DNA from 3 places in the Stenotrophomonas bentonitica genome. Region 2 is predicted to be linked to each of the others. Evidence: predicted binding sites of a transcription regulator. Region 2 holds the regulator's gene; each other region holds the start of a gene.
The links. The regulator FliA, encoded in region 2, starts transcription of late flagellar genes. The targets are predictions, from matches to a motif close to TAAAGTTTNNCNNNCNNNGGCCGATAA.
Positions count from the first base shown of each region.

Region 1: HGB51_RS08745 (methyl-accepting chemotaxis protein) is a predicted target of FliA. The motif match lies at 1,347-1,373, and genes of this name have one in related genera.
Region 3: HGB51_RS09945 (GGDEF domain-containing protein) is a predicted target of FliA. The motif match lies at 2,413-2,439, and genes of this name have one in related genera.

Region 1 is NZ_JAAZUH010000001.1:1,992,221-1,997,458, forward strand. It holds gene HGB51_RS08745 (methyl-accepting chemotaxis protein) at 1-1,318, opposite strand, end outside; gene HGB51_RS08750 (SDR family oxidoreductase) at 1,471-2,253, opposite strand; gene HGB51_RS08755 (bestrophin family protein) at 2,272-3,279, opposite strand; gene HGB51_RS08760 (Ohr family peroxiredoxin) at 3,310-3,816, opposite strand; gene HGB51_RS08765 (SDR family oxidoreductase) at 3,823-4,572, opposite strand; gene HGB51_RS08770 (LysR family transcriptional regulator) at 4,703-5,238, opposite strand, start outside.
Region 2 is NZ_JAAZUH010000001.1:139,956-145,193, reverse strand. It holds gene flhA (flagellar biosynthesis protein FlhA) at 1-578, shown strand, start outside; gene flhF (flagellar biosynthesis GTPase FlhF) at 727-2,697, shown strand; gene HGB51_RS00595 (MinD/ParA family ATP-binding protein) at 2,684-3,571, shown strand; gene HGB51_RS00590 (RNA polymerase sigma factor FliA) at 3,568-4,314, shown strand; gene cheY (chemotaxis response regulator CheY) at 4,331-4,723, shown strand; gene HGB51_RS00580 (protein phosphatase CheZ) at 4,723-5,238, shown strand, end outside.
Region 3 is NZ_JAAZUH010000001.1:2,238,309-2,243,546, reverse strand. It holds gene HGB51_RS09950 (DUF808 domain-containing protein) at 1-688, shown strand, start outside; gene HGB51_RS09945 (GGDEF domain-containing protein) at 826-2,379, opposite strand; gene HGB51_RS09940 (dihydrolipoamide acetyltransferase family protein) at 2,502-3,893, opposite strand; gene HGB51_RS09935 (SH3 domain-containing protein) at 3,890-4,243, opposite strand; gene HGB51_RS09930 (alpha-ketoacid dehydrogenase subunit beta) at 4,245-5,238, opposite strand, start outside.

The sequences.
Region 1 (5,238 bases), 1.9 Mb from region 2:
GCGCGGGCTCACCGCGCCACTGTTCCGGCGTGCAACCCAGTGCGCTGCACAGCGCGCGGTTGAGGAAGCCGATGCTGCCGTCCGGGTCGAGCACCATCAACCCGGTCTGGGCACTGTCCAGCGCCTGGCGGGCGCGGGTGTTGTCGCGCGCGGCCGCGCGCTCGGCCTCGATCCGGCTGCGCAGCCGGCCCTGCATGTGCAGCAGCCGCTGCGCCAGCTGCCCGAACTCGTCGTGCGGATTACGCACGAACAGCATCGTGTCCAGCCGGTCTTCGGCGATGTCTTCGGCGAAACGCAGGGTGTCGGCGATCGGGCGCTGCACCGCCTGCAGGGTGAGCAGCAGGGTGGCGACCAGCAGCAGTGCAACCAGCAGCAGGGTCACCGCGAACGCGACCGTCATGGTCCGTGCCTGGCTCTGCAGGCGACCGCGCGCCGCCTCCAGCGACGCGGCCTGCGCCTGCTGGACCTGTTCCAGGCTGGGCGCGATCTGCGCGGCGGTGTCGGCCAGCGATTGCGCCTCTATGTCCAGGCCGACCCGGGCGGCCGTGTAGCCCAGCAACGCACCCTGGTAGGCGTCCATCGCCGCGCGCAGCGCGTCCTGCGCGTCTGCACGCAGGCCCGGCGCGGCCACCGCCAGCTCGAAGGGAAGCTTGGCCTCGCTGGCCCGGTCGGTGTGGGCGGAATCGCCGGTAAGCAGCAGAAGCGCTTCCTGCCGACGGATCGTCTGCCATTGCGCGTCCAGCGCCGGGCGCTGCACCGTGGCCAGGGCATCCTCCATTGCAGTCGCGGCGGCCTCGACCTGCGCGCGCAGGTTCTCGTCGCCACGCCCCATTTCATCCACGCGTGCGTTCAGCGCGGTGATGCCGTCGGCAAACTCGGCGATGCGTGCGGCCAGTGCCTGCAACGCCTCCGCCTTGCCATTGCCTGCGGCGGCGCGCTGCAGTGCGGCCAGCGAATCCTGCAGTTCCTGCCGGGCCTGCTGCAGCGCCTGGCGGTCGGCGTCATCGAAGCTGGTCGCATAGCGGGTCTGCAGGCGGCGTGCGTCTGCGACCTGGGTGCCCAGGGCCGCTACCAGCCCGGTGACCTGCTGGTGCCTGTCGAACGTGTCGGCGGCACGCTCGCTGTTGTACCGTGTCCACGCGTATACGATGGCCACCAGCAACAGGCCCGATACGCAGGCGACCAGGCTGATCTTCAGCTTGCGCGCCACGCTCAGCCGGCGCAGTGCAACCAGCCCGTCGCGCAGCGCATGCCGGACAGGAACGGACTCACCGCGTCGGGTGAGGGACAACCAAAGGCGGCGGGGGAAGGCCGACATCGCGTACTCCAGGCGGAATGACGCATCGGTATCGGCCAGGTCTGGCGGAACTTTAGGGTTGTTGATGCAGAACCTTGAGCGCCGTCAAACTACGCAGCCGTTGTAACGTGCGTAGACGACGGGAAGATGACGAACCGAGCCCTTCAGCCGGATCAAGGCAACGGCAGGTGCACCAGCGGCAGCGGACCGCGCGTGTGGCTGTCCAGCCAGTCGGCGAAGCGGGTGCTGCCCAGCAGCGCGCCCGGTTCCGGAGTGAGGGTGGTGTCCTTCAGCCGGGCGCCGTAGTAGCGCGCATCGGGGTCTTCCACGACCGGGCGGTCGTCCTGGTTGAAGTACATCACCCACTCCACCAGCTCGAACAGGCGGTGGCACTCGGGACCGGCGATCTGCACCATGCGCCGGGTGGGCGCGGCCGTCGCCACCTGGGCCACCAGTGCTGCGAGATCGTCGGCGGCCACCGGCTGGACCTTGGCGGGCGACAGGTGCAGGGCCCGGCGCTGGGCCAACGGGGCTACCAGCTGGGCCATGAATTCATGGCATTGCGTCGCGCGCACCAGCGTGGAGCGCAGTGCGGATTGCCGTATCAGGCCTTCCTGCACCGCCTTGGCGCGGAAGTAGGGGCTGTCCTGCAGGTAGGGCGTACCAACGATGGAGAGGGCCACCAGATGGTGCACACCGGCGCGTTCGCAAGCCGCCAACAGCTGGGTGGTGGCCCGCTGGAAGAAGTCGCCGACCTGCGGGGCGTCGAAGATCGGCGCATTGGCGGCGTCCACCACGACCTGCGCACCCTGCAGTGCGGCGGCCAGTCCCTCGCCGGTCACCACGTCCACGCCGGTGCGGCGCGACGCGGCCAACGCTTGATGTCCCTGGGCGGCCAGATGTTCCACCACCCGGCTGCCGATCAGCCCGTGGCCCCCGATGACGACGATCTTCATGTACGCGGTCCTTGTGGGTTACATCACGATGGCGCTGGCCGGTGCCTGCTGCACCGGGACATCGCGCTCATCCAGCATCTGCCGCAGGTCGCTTTCCACCGTGCTGCACAGCTGCGAGATCGGAATGTCGTTTGCACCGCCCTCGAACGGGTTGGCACTGTTCTCACCGACCTGGTCCAGCGCGGCGTACATCCACGACACCAGCGCGCCCAGCGGGATCGCCAGCCACACCATGTGCCCGGCCATCGCACCGCCTACGGTGTCGTTCATCGGCGCTATCAGGTCGATCATTCCCAGCGGCAGCAGCAGGCACAGGATGCGCACGAAGATCACGTTGATCACCGCGTACTGGCGTGGGTACGGGTAGTTCTTGATGCGCTCGCTGCGCGATTGCTGGTCGTGCAGGTCACGCAGCACGCGCTGCAGCTCTGCGAAGCTGGCCTGCGAAATCTGTCCGTCGTCGAGCAGTTGGCGCAGCGCGGCGCCCTGCAGCGACAGCGCCTCAGTGGCCCTGCTGGTCGCGCCCAGGATGCGCGCGCGCTCGTCCGGGGTCACGTACTTGGTCAATTCCGCGTCCAGCGTGCGTGCCTTTTCCGGCACATCGTAATGCTTGCGATACTCCATGTTCGGCGTCAGCTTCTGGGTTTCCCACGGCTTGCTCTCGCGCATCTGGTAGCGCAGCGCGGTCAGCCAGGCCAGGTGCCGGTACACCAGTCGCCGGGTGTGTTCGGGATGGGCCACGTAGTCGCGGCTCATCGTGCCCCACAGGCGGCTTGCCGCGGTGATCGAAGCCCATACCTGCTGTGCTTCCCATAACCGGTTGTAGGTCTGTGTGTTCTTGAAACCGGCAATCAGCGCCACGCTGGTGCCGAGCATGAAGATCACATTCCACGGCAGGGTCAGCCAGTGCAGGCCGACGACCTGGTACAGCGCCACCAGCGCTGCATTCCAAAGGATCAGCAGGTACAGCGGGCGACGGGTCCAGACCAGGAATTCGGTAAGGGTGTATGAACGACCGGCGTGCATGAGGGTTCTCTCCAGTAGGGGAAGCGGCGCTCATGGCGCTGCGGTGGGCACCACGCTCACCACGTGGGTGATGCCGTTGCGGAACATCTTTGCGTAGGGGCAGACGCGTTCGGTGTTGCGGACCAGCTCGGCGGCCACGCTGCATTCCAGCCCGGGCAGGTAGGCCTCCACCTCGGCCGACAGCAGGTACAGCCCGTCGATCGGGTCACGCGAGAAGGTCACCGCCACTTCAATACATGCATCCAACAGCACCAGTCCGGCGCGGCTGGCGAGCAGGCTCATGGCGCCGTGGAAACACGCGGCGTATCCGGCCGCCAGCAGCTGCTCGGGGTTGCTGCCACCGCCGGGACCGCCCAGCGACGGCGGCAGGCGCAGGTCCAGCGACAGCGCGCCATCGTCGGACACCACCACTCCCGAGGCACGGCCATGGCCGGTGACACCGCCCTGGACCCGTACCCGCCCGGTATAGAGCGGACGCACTTCATCGCCACGGTATTTGTCGAGTACGGCAGGCGACGGCGGCTTCAGGTCGGACATGGCCGGTCAGCGCACCAGTCCGGACTGCTGCAGCCAGGCGTCGAAGCCCTGGCGGCCCAGCCATGCCTGTCCCGCAGGAACCAGGGTGTCGTCCTGCAGCTGCGCACCGAAGTACGGGGCCTGCGCGTCGCCGACCACGCGGCGCGGGTCGCCGGTGCGGTCCATGAAGCGCTGCGCCAGCTCGTCCATCCGCGCGCGCTCGGGGCCGGCAATCTCCACCACGCCATTGACCGCGGGCTTCTGCGCCACCGCCGCCACGGCATCGGCGACGTCGTCGGCCGAGATCGGCTGTACCAGGGCGGTGGGCAGGCGCAGCGCGTCACCCGCAGACTGGATGATGCCCGGCAGGAACTCGAAGAACTGGGTGGAATGGATGATGGTGTAGGCGATGCCCGCGTCGCGGATCAGCGCCTCCTGCGCGATCTTGCCGCGGAAGTAACCGCTGGCTGCCAGCTTGTCGGTGCCCACCACCGACAGCGCCACGTGGTGATGTACGCCCGCCGACTTTTCGGCGGCCAGGATGTTGCGGCCGGCGGTCTGGAAGAAGGCCAGCACCGCCCCGTCCTCGAACGACGGCGAGTTGGCCAGGTCGATGACCACGTCGGTGCCCACCATCGCCGCGTCCAGTCCCTCGCCGCTGATGATGTCGATGCCGGTGGAAGGCGCTGCAATGACGATCTCGTGCCCGGCCATGCGCAGGCGGTCAACCACTTTGCTGCCGATGCGGCCGGTGCCGCCGATGACCAGGAACTTCATGGGAGTGCTCCACTGCTGGAAGGGGACGCCCCGCCGGAGCGGGGACTTGTGACGATGCTAGGCAGGCCGCCACGGCGGCAGTAGATCCGCGCTTGGACGCGCACTGTTGCCCGCCGGGAACCAATCGGGGTCACCGCCATGCCCCGACGTCGATGTCGCGCGCCGGGGCGCCGGCGTGCTGCACGCTTTCCCAGTGGGTGACCACGTCCAGGTCGAGCGCGCGGACCTCGCTGGTAATGAAGTCGATGAACGCGCGGATCCGTTTGGGCAGCTGGCGCCGGCTCAGGTAGCACAGGTAGTGGCCACGGTCGTCGGCCGCATACTGGTCCAGGCAGCTCACCGCGAGGCCGGCGTCCAGCGTCGCACGCACCTGGTAGTTCGGCAGCTGCGCCAATCCCTGGCCCTGCAGCACCGCCTGCAGCGCCAGGTCGGCGTCGTTGAACACCAGCGCCGAGGACGGCTCCACGCTGAGCGGCTTGCCGTCGACCCGGAATTCCCAGGGCTGCAGGCGCCCGTTCGGCTGCCGCTGGCTGATGCAGGCATGCGTGGCCAGTTCGGCCACGGTGCTCGGCAGGCCGTGCTGCTGTACGTACGCCGGGGCGGCGCAGACCAGCAGCTGCATCGGGATCAGATGCTTGGCGATCACTTCGCTGTCTTCCAGCACGC
Region 2 (5,238 bases):
CACCGGAACTGCTGGGTCACGAAGAAGTGCAGCAGCTGCTGGCCAACCTGGCCAAGAGCGCGCCCAAACTGGTCGAAGACCTCACCCCCAAGGCGCTGCCGCTGTCGGTGGTGGTGCGGGTACTGCAGAACCTGCTGATCGAGCGCATTCCGGTGCGCCAGCTGCGCAAGATCGCCGAGTCGCTGGTCGAAAACGCGCCGCTCAGCCAGGACCCGGGCGTGCTCACCGCCGCCGTGCGCAACGCACTGGGCCGTTTCATCGTGCAGGAGATCGCCGGAATGTCGGCGGAGCTGCCGGTGTTCACCCTCAACCCACAATTGGAACGTGTCTTGCAGGAGTCCACACAGGGCAACGGCGCAGCGCTGGAACCCGGACTCGCCGAGCGACTGCACCAGAGCCTGGCCGAATGTGTCGGCAAGCAGGAAGCGAAGAACGAGCCCGCGGTGGTGTTGGTGCCCGGTCCGGTACGTGCCGCGCTGGCACGGCTGGTACGCCACAGCGTTCCGTCGCTGTCCGTGCTGGCCTACAGCGAAGTGCCAGAAGACAAGCGCTTGAAGCTGGTCGGCACGATCAGCTGAGCCGGAACACCGACAGCAACGCGTCAGAAAACAGACACACCCATTTCGCCATCACCGCAGCAGGACAAGAAGGGAACCCCGGACCGTGCAGACCACCGACAACCAGAGCCTCCCTTCCGCCCCCCAGCCCCAGTCCCGGTACCACAGCATGAAAATCAAACGCTTCGTCGCTCCCGATATGCGCTCGGCCATGAACCTGGTGCGCAAGGAACACGGTCCCGATGCGGTGATCCTGTCCAATCGCCGGATCGAGGAAGGCGTTGAGATCGTGGCCGCGGCGAACTATGACGAAGGCGCGGTGCAGCGCGCACTGGAAGCCGCGCGCAAGGACGTCGCCCCGCCGCCGCCGGCCCCGCGCCCGCGCAACGCCGCCGACGCGGTGATCGCCGCCGTCACCCGCCGCAAGGCCCCGGTGGCCGCGCCGGAACCGGTGGCCGCCACCACCTCGGCCGTCGCCGCGCTGGCCCGCGCCGCCGTCGGCGCCACCGGTCGCACCCTGGACACCGCCAACGAAATCGTGCCGCCGCCGGGCAGCCCCGGTTTCGCCGCGACCCTGGCCCGCGCTGCGGTTGCACCGAGCCGCACCCTGGACGTGCTGCCGGAACAGATCTTCGCGCCGTTCAATGTCGAACAGGCCGCCGCCCACGCTGCCCACTCCGACGCTGCTCTCGCTGCCCGCCCCGAAGTAGCGCCGGGCTCTGCCCGGCCAATGATCGAAGACGCACCCTCCCCGGTCCGCGCCACCCCGGCCCCGTCCAACCGCGCCCGCTTCATCATCGACCCGCCGCAGGACGACGCCCCGCTGTTCGAAATGCACGCCCCGCCCGGCCGCAGCGTGCCGCCGCAGCTGCCGCAGATGCCGGCGCAGCAGATGCAGCGCGCCGCGTTCGACGCGCCGATCGCCCCGCTGTGGGAAACCGTGCCGGTGGTCCCGGCAGCGGCCAGCGAACGCTTCGACATCGATGATTCGGCCGTGTTCGTGCCGCCGGCACCGATGGCGATGATCGAGACCGCTCCGGTTGCGCCGGTCGCACCGGTCGTCCCGGCCGCGCCGATGATGATCGCCGCCCCGGCACTGCCGCCGATGCAGGCCGCCAACGAACCGACGGCCCCCGCCGAAGTCGCCGAAGCCGTCGTGGCGCCCGCCCCGGAACCGGCTGCCGCTGCACCGGCTGACGCCCCGGCGCCGGCGCCGGTCACCCTGGTCCGCGACGACGAGGAACTGCGCCAGCTGCGCCATGAAGTGGCCGGCATGCGCCACGTGATCGAGCGCGAAATGAACCGGTTCACCGACGAACGCCTGCGCGGCTCGCCGGTGCGTGCCGCCGCGCTCGACCTGATGGACGAGTACGGCTTCGACGCCGGCATCTGCCGCGACGTCGCCCTGCAGATCCCGCTCGACACCGAAGCCCACCGTGGCCGCGGCCTGATGCTGGGCCTGCTCTCCAAGAAGCTGCCGATCGCCCCGGTCGACCCGCTCGAGGCCGGCGGCGTGATCGCCCTGGTCGGCCCGACCGGTGCCGGCAAGACCACCACCATCGCCAAGCTGGCCTCGCGCTTCGCCGAAGCGCATGCCGCCCGCGACGTGGCCCTGGTCACCACCGACACCGCCCGCATCGGCGCCCGCGAACAGCTGTACGGCTTCGGCCGCCAGCTCGGCATCGCGGTCCACGAAGCCAACAGCGGCAGCGACCTGGCCCAGCTGCTGGAGCGCCTGAAGGACTACAAGCTGGTGCTGATCGACACCGCCGGGCTGGGCCCGCGCGACCGCGCCCTGGCCGCGCAGCTGCAGTGGCTGCGCGCCTCCGAGCAGATCCGCACCCTGCTGGTGCTGCCGGCCAACACCAGCTTCGGCGACATGGACGAAGTGGTCCGCCGCTTCAGCGCCGCCAACCCGCAGGGCGTGGTGCTGAGCAAGCTGGACGAGACCGGCCGCTTCGGTACCGCCCTGTCGGTGGCGGTCGACCACCGCCTGCCGATCACCTGGGTCACCGACGGCCAGGACGTTCCCGAAGACCTGCACCGGGCCAGTGCCGCCAATCTTGTACTTCGCCTTGAAGATTTGCGCCGCGCGGCCGATATGCCCTGCAACCCGGAGTTGAACCATGCCGTCGCGTGAGTACGAAAACCTGACCAGGACCTTCCCGCTGTCGGCTACCCGCAGCCAGCCGCTGGGCCCGGTGCGCACCATCGCCGTCACCGGCGGCAAGGGCGGCGTGGGCAAGACCAATGTCTCGGCCAACCTGGCCGTGGCGCTGGCCGGCATGGGCAAGCGCACGCTGCTGCTGGACGCCGACCTGGGCCTGGCCAACATCGACGTGATCCTGGGCCTGCAGCCCAAGCTGACCCTGGCCGACCTGGTCGCCGGGCGCTGCACGCTGGACGAGGTGATCCTGGAAGGCCCCAACGGCGTGCTGGTGGTCCCGGCCGCGTCCGGTCGCCGGCACATGGCCGAACTGCAGCCGGCCGAGCACGTGGGCCTGGTCAACGTGTTCTCCGAACTGGAACGCGAACTGGACTTCATGGTGGTCGACACCGCCGCCGGCATCACCGACGGCGTGCTGACCTTCTGCCAGGCCGCGCAGGACACCGTGGTGGTGGTCTGTGACGAACCGGCCTCGATCACCGACGCCTACGCACTGATCAAGGTGCTCTCGCGCGAGCGCGGCGTGGACCGCATCCAGGTCGTGGCCAACATGGTGCGCGACCCGAATGAGGGCCGCGTGCTGTACGAAAAGCTGAGCCGGGTCTGCGAGAAGTTCCTGGCCGACGTCTCGCTCAACTACCTGGGCTGCGTGCCGCAGGACGACTGGCTGCGCCTGTCGGTGCAGCGCCAGCAGCCGGTGGTGAAGGCCTACCCGTCCAGCCCGGCCGCGCAGGCGATGGCCGAGATCGCCCGCCGCACCGCCCGCTGGCAGGCCCCCACCGAACCGCGTGGCGGGGTCGAGTTCTTCCTGGAACGCATCCTCAAGCAACGCGGGGTGGCCGCATGAAAGGCGCCGCACACTACAAGGAGGTGCAACGCGCCGCCGCCAACGAGTGCATTGCCCAGCACTCGGACCTGGTCCGGCGCATTGCCCACCACCTGGCCGCGCGCCTGCCGGCCAGCGTTGAAGTGGACGACCTGATCCAGGCCGGCATGATGGGCCTGATCGAGGCCTCGCGCAGCTACGACGCCGACCAGGGCGCCTCGTTCGAAACCTACGCCTCGATCCGCATCCGCGGGTCGATGATCGACGAGATCCGCCGTGGCGACTGGGTGCCGCGTTCGGTGCACCGCCGTGCGCGCGACGCCGCCTCCACCATCCGCCGCCTGGAGCAGAGCACCGGCCGCGCAGCCAGCGCCACCGAAGTGGCCGCCGCGATGGACATGCCGCTGCCGGATTACCTGCGCCTGATGGAAGACGCCGCGCGCGGCCAGGTGCTGAGCCTGGAGTCGCGGATCGAAGACCAGGGCGAGCTGGACACCGTGGCCCAGGGCGGCCCGACCCCGCAGCAGGTGCTGGAGCGCGGCGAGTTCGGCCGCGAGCTGGGCAACGCGATCGGCCTGCTGCCCGAGCGCGAACAGCTGGTGCTGTCGCTGTACTACGAGCAGGAACTGAACCTGAAAGAGATCGGCGCGGTGCTCGGGGTCAGCGAGTCGCGCGTCTGCCAGATCCATGGCCAGGCAGTGCTGCGCCTGCGTGGCCGACTGAAGATCTTCGAGGCGGCCGACGCCGGCCTCGAGAACAACTGAGACCGAGGAAAGTGCTTTGAACAAGAACATGCGTATCCTGATCGTCGACGACTTCTCGACCATGCGTCGTATCGTCAAGAACCTGCTGGGCGATCTGGGCTTCACCAATACGGCCGAAGCCGAGGACGGGCATGCCGCGCTGGCCCTGCTGCAGAGCCAGCCGTTCGATTTCGTGGTCACCGACTGGAACATGCCGGTGATGACCGGCATCGACCTGCTCAAGGCGATCCGCGCCGACGCCAAGCTCAAGACCCTGCCGGTGCTGATGGTCACCGCCGAAGCCAAGCGCGAGCAGATCATCGAAGCCGCGCAGTCCGGCGTGAACGGCTACATCATCAAGCCGTTCACCGCACAGACCCTGGAAGAAAAGCTCGGCAAGATCTTCGAGCGCCTGGCGGCGAGCGCCTGATGGAAACCCTTCGCGACAAATCGGCGCTGGTGCAGCGCCTGCAGGACGCCCTTGCCGCGCTGGAAAGTGGCGACGAAGCCGGCTGGCGCCGGGAAATCGACGCCCTGGCCGCGCTGCGCACCCAGCCGATGATGGCCGGTCTGAACCGGCTGGCCCGCGAACTGGGCCAGGCACTGGGCGAACTGCCCACCCTGCCCAGCGAAGCCGGCGAGCTGGACGACGCCTGCGCGCGCCTGGACCACGTGGTGGCGATGACCGAACAGGCCACCCACCGCACCCTGGACCTGGCCGAAGAATGCCGGGCGCTGACCGAGCAGCTGCGCGCCAACGGGCTGAGCCCGGACCAGGACGTGCAGCTGGAACGGATCCGCCACAACCTCACCGAGATCGCGCTCACCCAGAGCTACCAGGATCTCACCGGGCAGATCATCCGCCGCGTGGTCGGCATCGTGCGCCGCGTGCACGAAGGCTTCGGCGCGCTCGGCCTGCCGCCGCCGGACGAGACCACCAGCAAG
Region 3 (5,238 bases), 2.1 Mb from region 2:
AACCTGGCTGAAGGCCAAGGGCTATCCGATTCCGATCGTGGTGCCGCTGATGATGATCGGCGGCGCGTTCCTCTGCTACGAGGGCGTGGAGAAACTGGCACACCGCTTCCTGCATTCGAAGGAAGAGGACGCGCAGAAGAAGGCCGAGCGGGTTGCGGCGCTGGCCGATGAGAAGGTCGACATGGTGGCGTGGGAGAAGGACAAGATCAAAGGCGCGGTGCGCACCGACTTCATCCTGTCTGCCGAGATCATCGTGTTGTCGCTGGGCGTGGTATCGGCCGCGCCGTTCCTGAACCAGGTGACCGCGCTGGTGGTGATTGCGCTGGGCATGACGGTGTTCGTGTATGGGCTGGTGGCGGGCATCGTGAAGCTGGATGACGCGGGCCTGTACCTGTCGCGCAAGGGTGGCGCGCTGGCGGCGTTCGGTCGCGGCCTGCTGGTGTCGGCGCCGTGGTTGATGAAATTCCTGTCGGTGGCCGGTACGGCCGCGATGTTCCTGGTCGGTGGCGGGATCCTGGTGCACAACGTACCGGCGCTGCATCACTTCGTGCAGGGCCTGGGCGGGGATGGCCAGTGGGGGTGGCTGGTGAGCGCGCTGGGCAACGTGGTGGTCGGCGTGATTGCCGGTGCAGTGGTGCTGGCGGTGGTGATGGGGATACAGAAGGCGCGCGGCAAGACCGCGCATTGAATCCTGCACCGCTTGGGACACGCGTGGCGTGTCGCTACGCGGGGTGCGCATTGCCCGGTAGAGCCACGCCCTGCGTGGCTGTCGCGGTGTCGGACATGGCGTAGCCACGCAGGGCGTGGCTCTACCGCAGCCGGCCGTCAGCCGGCTTGTACGCGGTTCTTGCCTACGCGCTTGGCGGCATACAACGCCGCATCGGCCCGCTTCAGCAGCGCGTCGGCACTTTCACCGGGCTGCCACTGGCTCAGGCCGGCGCTGAAATGTACCGGTACGCGCTGGCCGTCCAGCTGCAATGGCCGCTGCGCCAGCGAGCGCTGCAGCCGCTGCAAAGTGGACATGCTGTCGGCGCCCGGGGTTTCCGGCATCAGCAGTACGAATTCATCGCCACCGATGCGCGCGATGGTGTCCGAGCTGCGCAGCAGCAGCTGGCACACGGTGACCAGGTGGCGCAGGATCGCGTCGCCGCCGGGATGGCCGTGGTCGCTGTTGGTCTGATGGAAGTCGTCCAGGTCCAGCAGCGCCAGCGCAAGCGGGTGGCCGTGGCGTTCGGCGCGGGCCAGTTCGCGCTCCAGCAGCTCGTCGAAGCCGCGCCGGTTCAATGCCCCCGTCAGCGGGTCGGTACGCACCAGCCCGGAGACGTCGCGCAGTTCCTGTTCGAGCTCGGCAATGCGCGCTTCGGCCTGTTCCACGTCGCGACGCGCGTTGCCCAGGTGGTCGCGCGCCTGCAGCGCCTGCTCCTGCACGCGGCCGGTGTCCTGCAGTACGTCCTGCAGCAGCTGGTTGAGGTCGGCGATGCTGCGCGCCTCCTTCAACGCCAGCGCATAGCTGCTGATGCGGTCGTGGTACTCGCCGGTGCTGACCGCCATGCCGTCCAGCTGTTCGATGAAGTCGCCCATCAGGCTCTTCATGGCGGCCTTGGAGTCGACGATGCCCTGCTTGAGCAGGCCCTGCTTGTAGATCACTTCGCGCAGGTTGGAGCGCGCCTGCTCGACCGAGTCGCGGTCCAGCGGGCCGCCGATCAGCGCACGCACGGCATGCAGCTGGCCATGCAGCCAGCTGCTGTCGTCGAGCAGTTCGCCGATGTTGTCCAGCAGCAGGTCGAACAGGCTCAGCAGCAGTTCCTGCTGTTCCTGCCAACCGTCGCTGCGCACGCCGATCTGGTGGGTGAGCTCGCGCAGGCGCAGTTCCAGTGGCTGCAGCGGCTGGCCGGGGTGCCAGTGGCGCAGCTCGGCGGCCAGCTGCACCGGCTCATCCTTCAGCTCGGGCATGTTCTGCAGCAGGCTGGCCACGGTCACGCCCAGGGTCATGCGCAGCAGCTCGCGCAGGCGCAGGCTGTCGGGCGGGCCGTCAGGGCTGTCCTGCTCGATGGTGCGGATGTACTTGTCGATCAGCTGGCGCATGGCGCGGCCGTAGCTGACCCAGTCGGCGCTGCGCTGGGCCGACTGCAGGCGCTGGCCCATGTCGCCCAGCTCACCGGGCAGCGTGGCCATGCCTTCGGCGAACGCCGCCAGCAGCGGCTCGGGCTGCTCGGCGCCGGCGAACAGGCGTTGCAGCTGGGCGCTGCTGCCGCCCGTGGTGACAGGCGTCTCCACCGTGTCCCCGGCCGCCTTGGCCGCGCCCAGGCGGCGCGACAGCAGCCGCCCCACGGCAGTGCCGGGGCCGGGGCTGGGGAGGGCGTCCTGCGGGTCCTTCATGCGGCGGTCTTGGGACAGGGTGAGGTTGGAACAGTATCGGCGCGGCGGGGCCCGGCTTGAACCCCCTCAAACGACGACGGCCACCCTGCGGTGGCCGTCGTCACTTCCTCACCTGGCGCCGGTCAGTTGGCCAGGGCCAGGTCGTCCAGCATCGCGCGCAGGAAGCGGGCGGCTTCGCCACCGGTGGCGGCGCGGTGGTCGAACGTGACCGACAGCGGGATCACCTTGTGCGCTTCCACGCCGCCCATGACCGGGGTCATCTGGTGGCGGGCACGGCCGGCGGCGACGATGGCCACGCACGGCGGTACCACCACCGGGGTGGCATAGCGGCCGGCGAACATGCCGAAGTTGGAGAGCGAAATGGTATAGCCGCTCAGCTCCGAGGCCGCGATCGAGCGCGCTTCGACCTGCTCACGCAGGCGGTTCACGCCTTCGCGGATGCCGCGTGCATCCAGCACGTCGGCGTTGCGCAGGGCCGGTACGAACAGGCCGTCGTCGGTGTCCACCGCGATGCCCACGTCCACGTGCGCGTGCAGGGTGCGGGTCAGGGCGTCGCCGTCGAACCAGGCATTCAGCGCCGGGACCTTCTGGCAACCGACCACGATCGCACGCACCAGGCGGGCGGTCATGTCGTTGCCCGGGGCCCAGGCATGGATGTCGGCGTCGTCGTTCAGCGTGGTCGGCACGACCTTGCTGTGCGCGTCGGCCATCACCCGCGCCATGTTGCGGCGCACGCCCTTCAGCTGTTCCGGCTGGCCCTTGGCGACCACGCCCGGCGGCTGGGTGCGCATCGGCTTGCCGGCGGCCGACAACGGTGCGCGGGCTTCAGCGGCGCGTGCGACCGGCGCGGCAGCCGCCACCGGGGCAGCCGCGGCAGGCGCCGGTGCGGCACCGACCTTGGCGCTGCCATCGGCAGCGGCCTGCTTGACGTCGGCCATGGTCACCGCGCCGTCGGCGCCGGTGGCGCGCACGCGGGTCAGGTCCACGCCCAGCTTGCGCGCGGTGGCGCGCACCGCCGGCACGGCCTTGACCCCGCCTACCGCCACAGCCTGTTCGGCATGCACGGCATTGGAGCTCTGCATCGCACCGACCACGGTGCCTTCGTCTTCGCGCTCGGCGCCCGGCTTGGCGATCTCGCCGCCGTCGTCCGAAGCCACCACCTTGGCCGGCTGGGCCGGAGCAGTCTGGCCGGTACTCGGGGTCGGCGCCGCGGCCGCGTGGCCGTGGCTGTGGCCGGTGTCCTGGCCATCGGCGCGCTGCGGCAGGTTCGGGTCCAGTTCGAACTGGGCCAGCACGCTGCCGGTGGGAATGATGTCGCCGGCACCGCCGGCCAGCTTCAGTACCTTGCCGGAGAACGGCGAGGGCACTTCAACCACGGCCTTGGCGGTCTCCATCGAGACCAGCGGCTCGTCCAGCTTGATCACGTCGCCTTCCTTGACGAACCACTCGACGATGGTGGCGTCCGGCAGGCCTTCGCCGAGGTCGGGCAGGTGGAAATTCTTGTTCTCACTCATGTGCAGTTCTCTTCCAGCAGTTCGAGATCGCGGGCCGGCAGCCAGCCCGTCGCGCCGTTCGCGCGTTCGGACCACCACCAGCCGCCGTGTTCATGATGCAGTTTGACCATTTCGCCGCTGTCCACGTCCAGTTCGCGGGCGTCGTAGTCGCGCAGGGCCTCTGCGCGACCGTCGTCCAACCGCTGCAACCACGCCACCGGTGCCCAGCCGGCACGCCCGTCATCGGTGCGTACCCAGGCAAACGCCGGCCATTCCTCGTCACGAACACCCAGTTCGACGATCTGGCCGGTGCGGAACCGGAGCGGGTTGGGGTACTGGCTGCGGTACGGGCCTAGGAGACGGGCCCGCATGTCAGCCTGCCGCCACCGCGCGTTTGGCCGCGCTGACGATCCGGTCCACGCTCGGCAGGTACTTCATTTCCAGGCGGAACAGCGGAATGTGGGTGTCGTAGCCGGTGACGCGTTCGACCGGTGCGAGCAGGTCGTACAGCGATTCCTCGGCCAGGCGCGCGGCGATTTCAGCGCCGAAGCCCGCGGTCTTCGGGGCTTCCTGCACGATCACGCAGCGGCCGGTCTTGGCCACCGACTCGGCGATGGTGGCGAAGTCGAGCGGACGCAGCGTGGCCACGTCGATCACTTCGGCACTGATGCCTTCGCCGGCCAGCTTGTCGGCCGCTTCCAGCGCTTCCTTCACCTGCGCGCCCCAGGTCACCACGGTCACGTCGGTGCCGTCGCGCAGCACGAAGCACACGTCCAGCGGCAGCGCTTCGCCGTCGTTGACCACCACTTCCTTGTACTGGCGGTAGATGCGCTTGGGTTCCATGTAGATCACCGGATCCGGTTCACGGATCGCGGCCAGCAGCAGACCGTAGGCGCGCTGCGGCGAAGACGGCAGCACCACGCGCAGGCCCGGCACGTTGGTGAAGATCGCTTCGTTGGCTTCGCTGTGGTGTTCCGGCGCACGGATGCCGCCGCCCCACGGCACGCGCAGCACCATCGGGCAGTGCAGGCGGCCACGGGTCCGGTAACGCAGGCGCGCGGCGTGGCAGACGATGTGGTCCACCATCGGGTACATGAAGCCGTCGAACTGGGCTTCTGCGACCGGCTTCATGCCCTGTGCGGCCAGGCCGATGGTCAGGCCGGCAATGGTGGTTTCATCCAGCGGGGTGTCCAGGATGCGGTCGGCGCCGAAGCGCTGCTGCAGGCCGGCGGTGGCGCGGAACACGCCGCCGTTGACGCCGACGTCCTCGCCGAGCACCAGCACCGACTTGTCGTGCTCAAGCTCCCAGGCCAGGGCCTGGGTGATGGCTTCGATGAGGGTGATGGGGGTGCTGGTCATCGTCTCT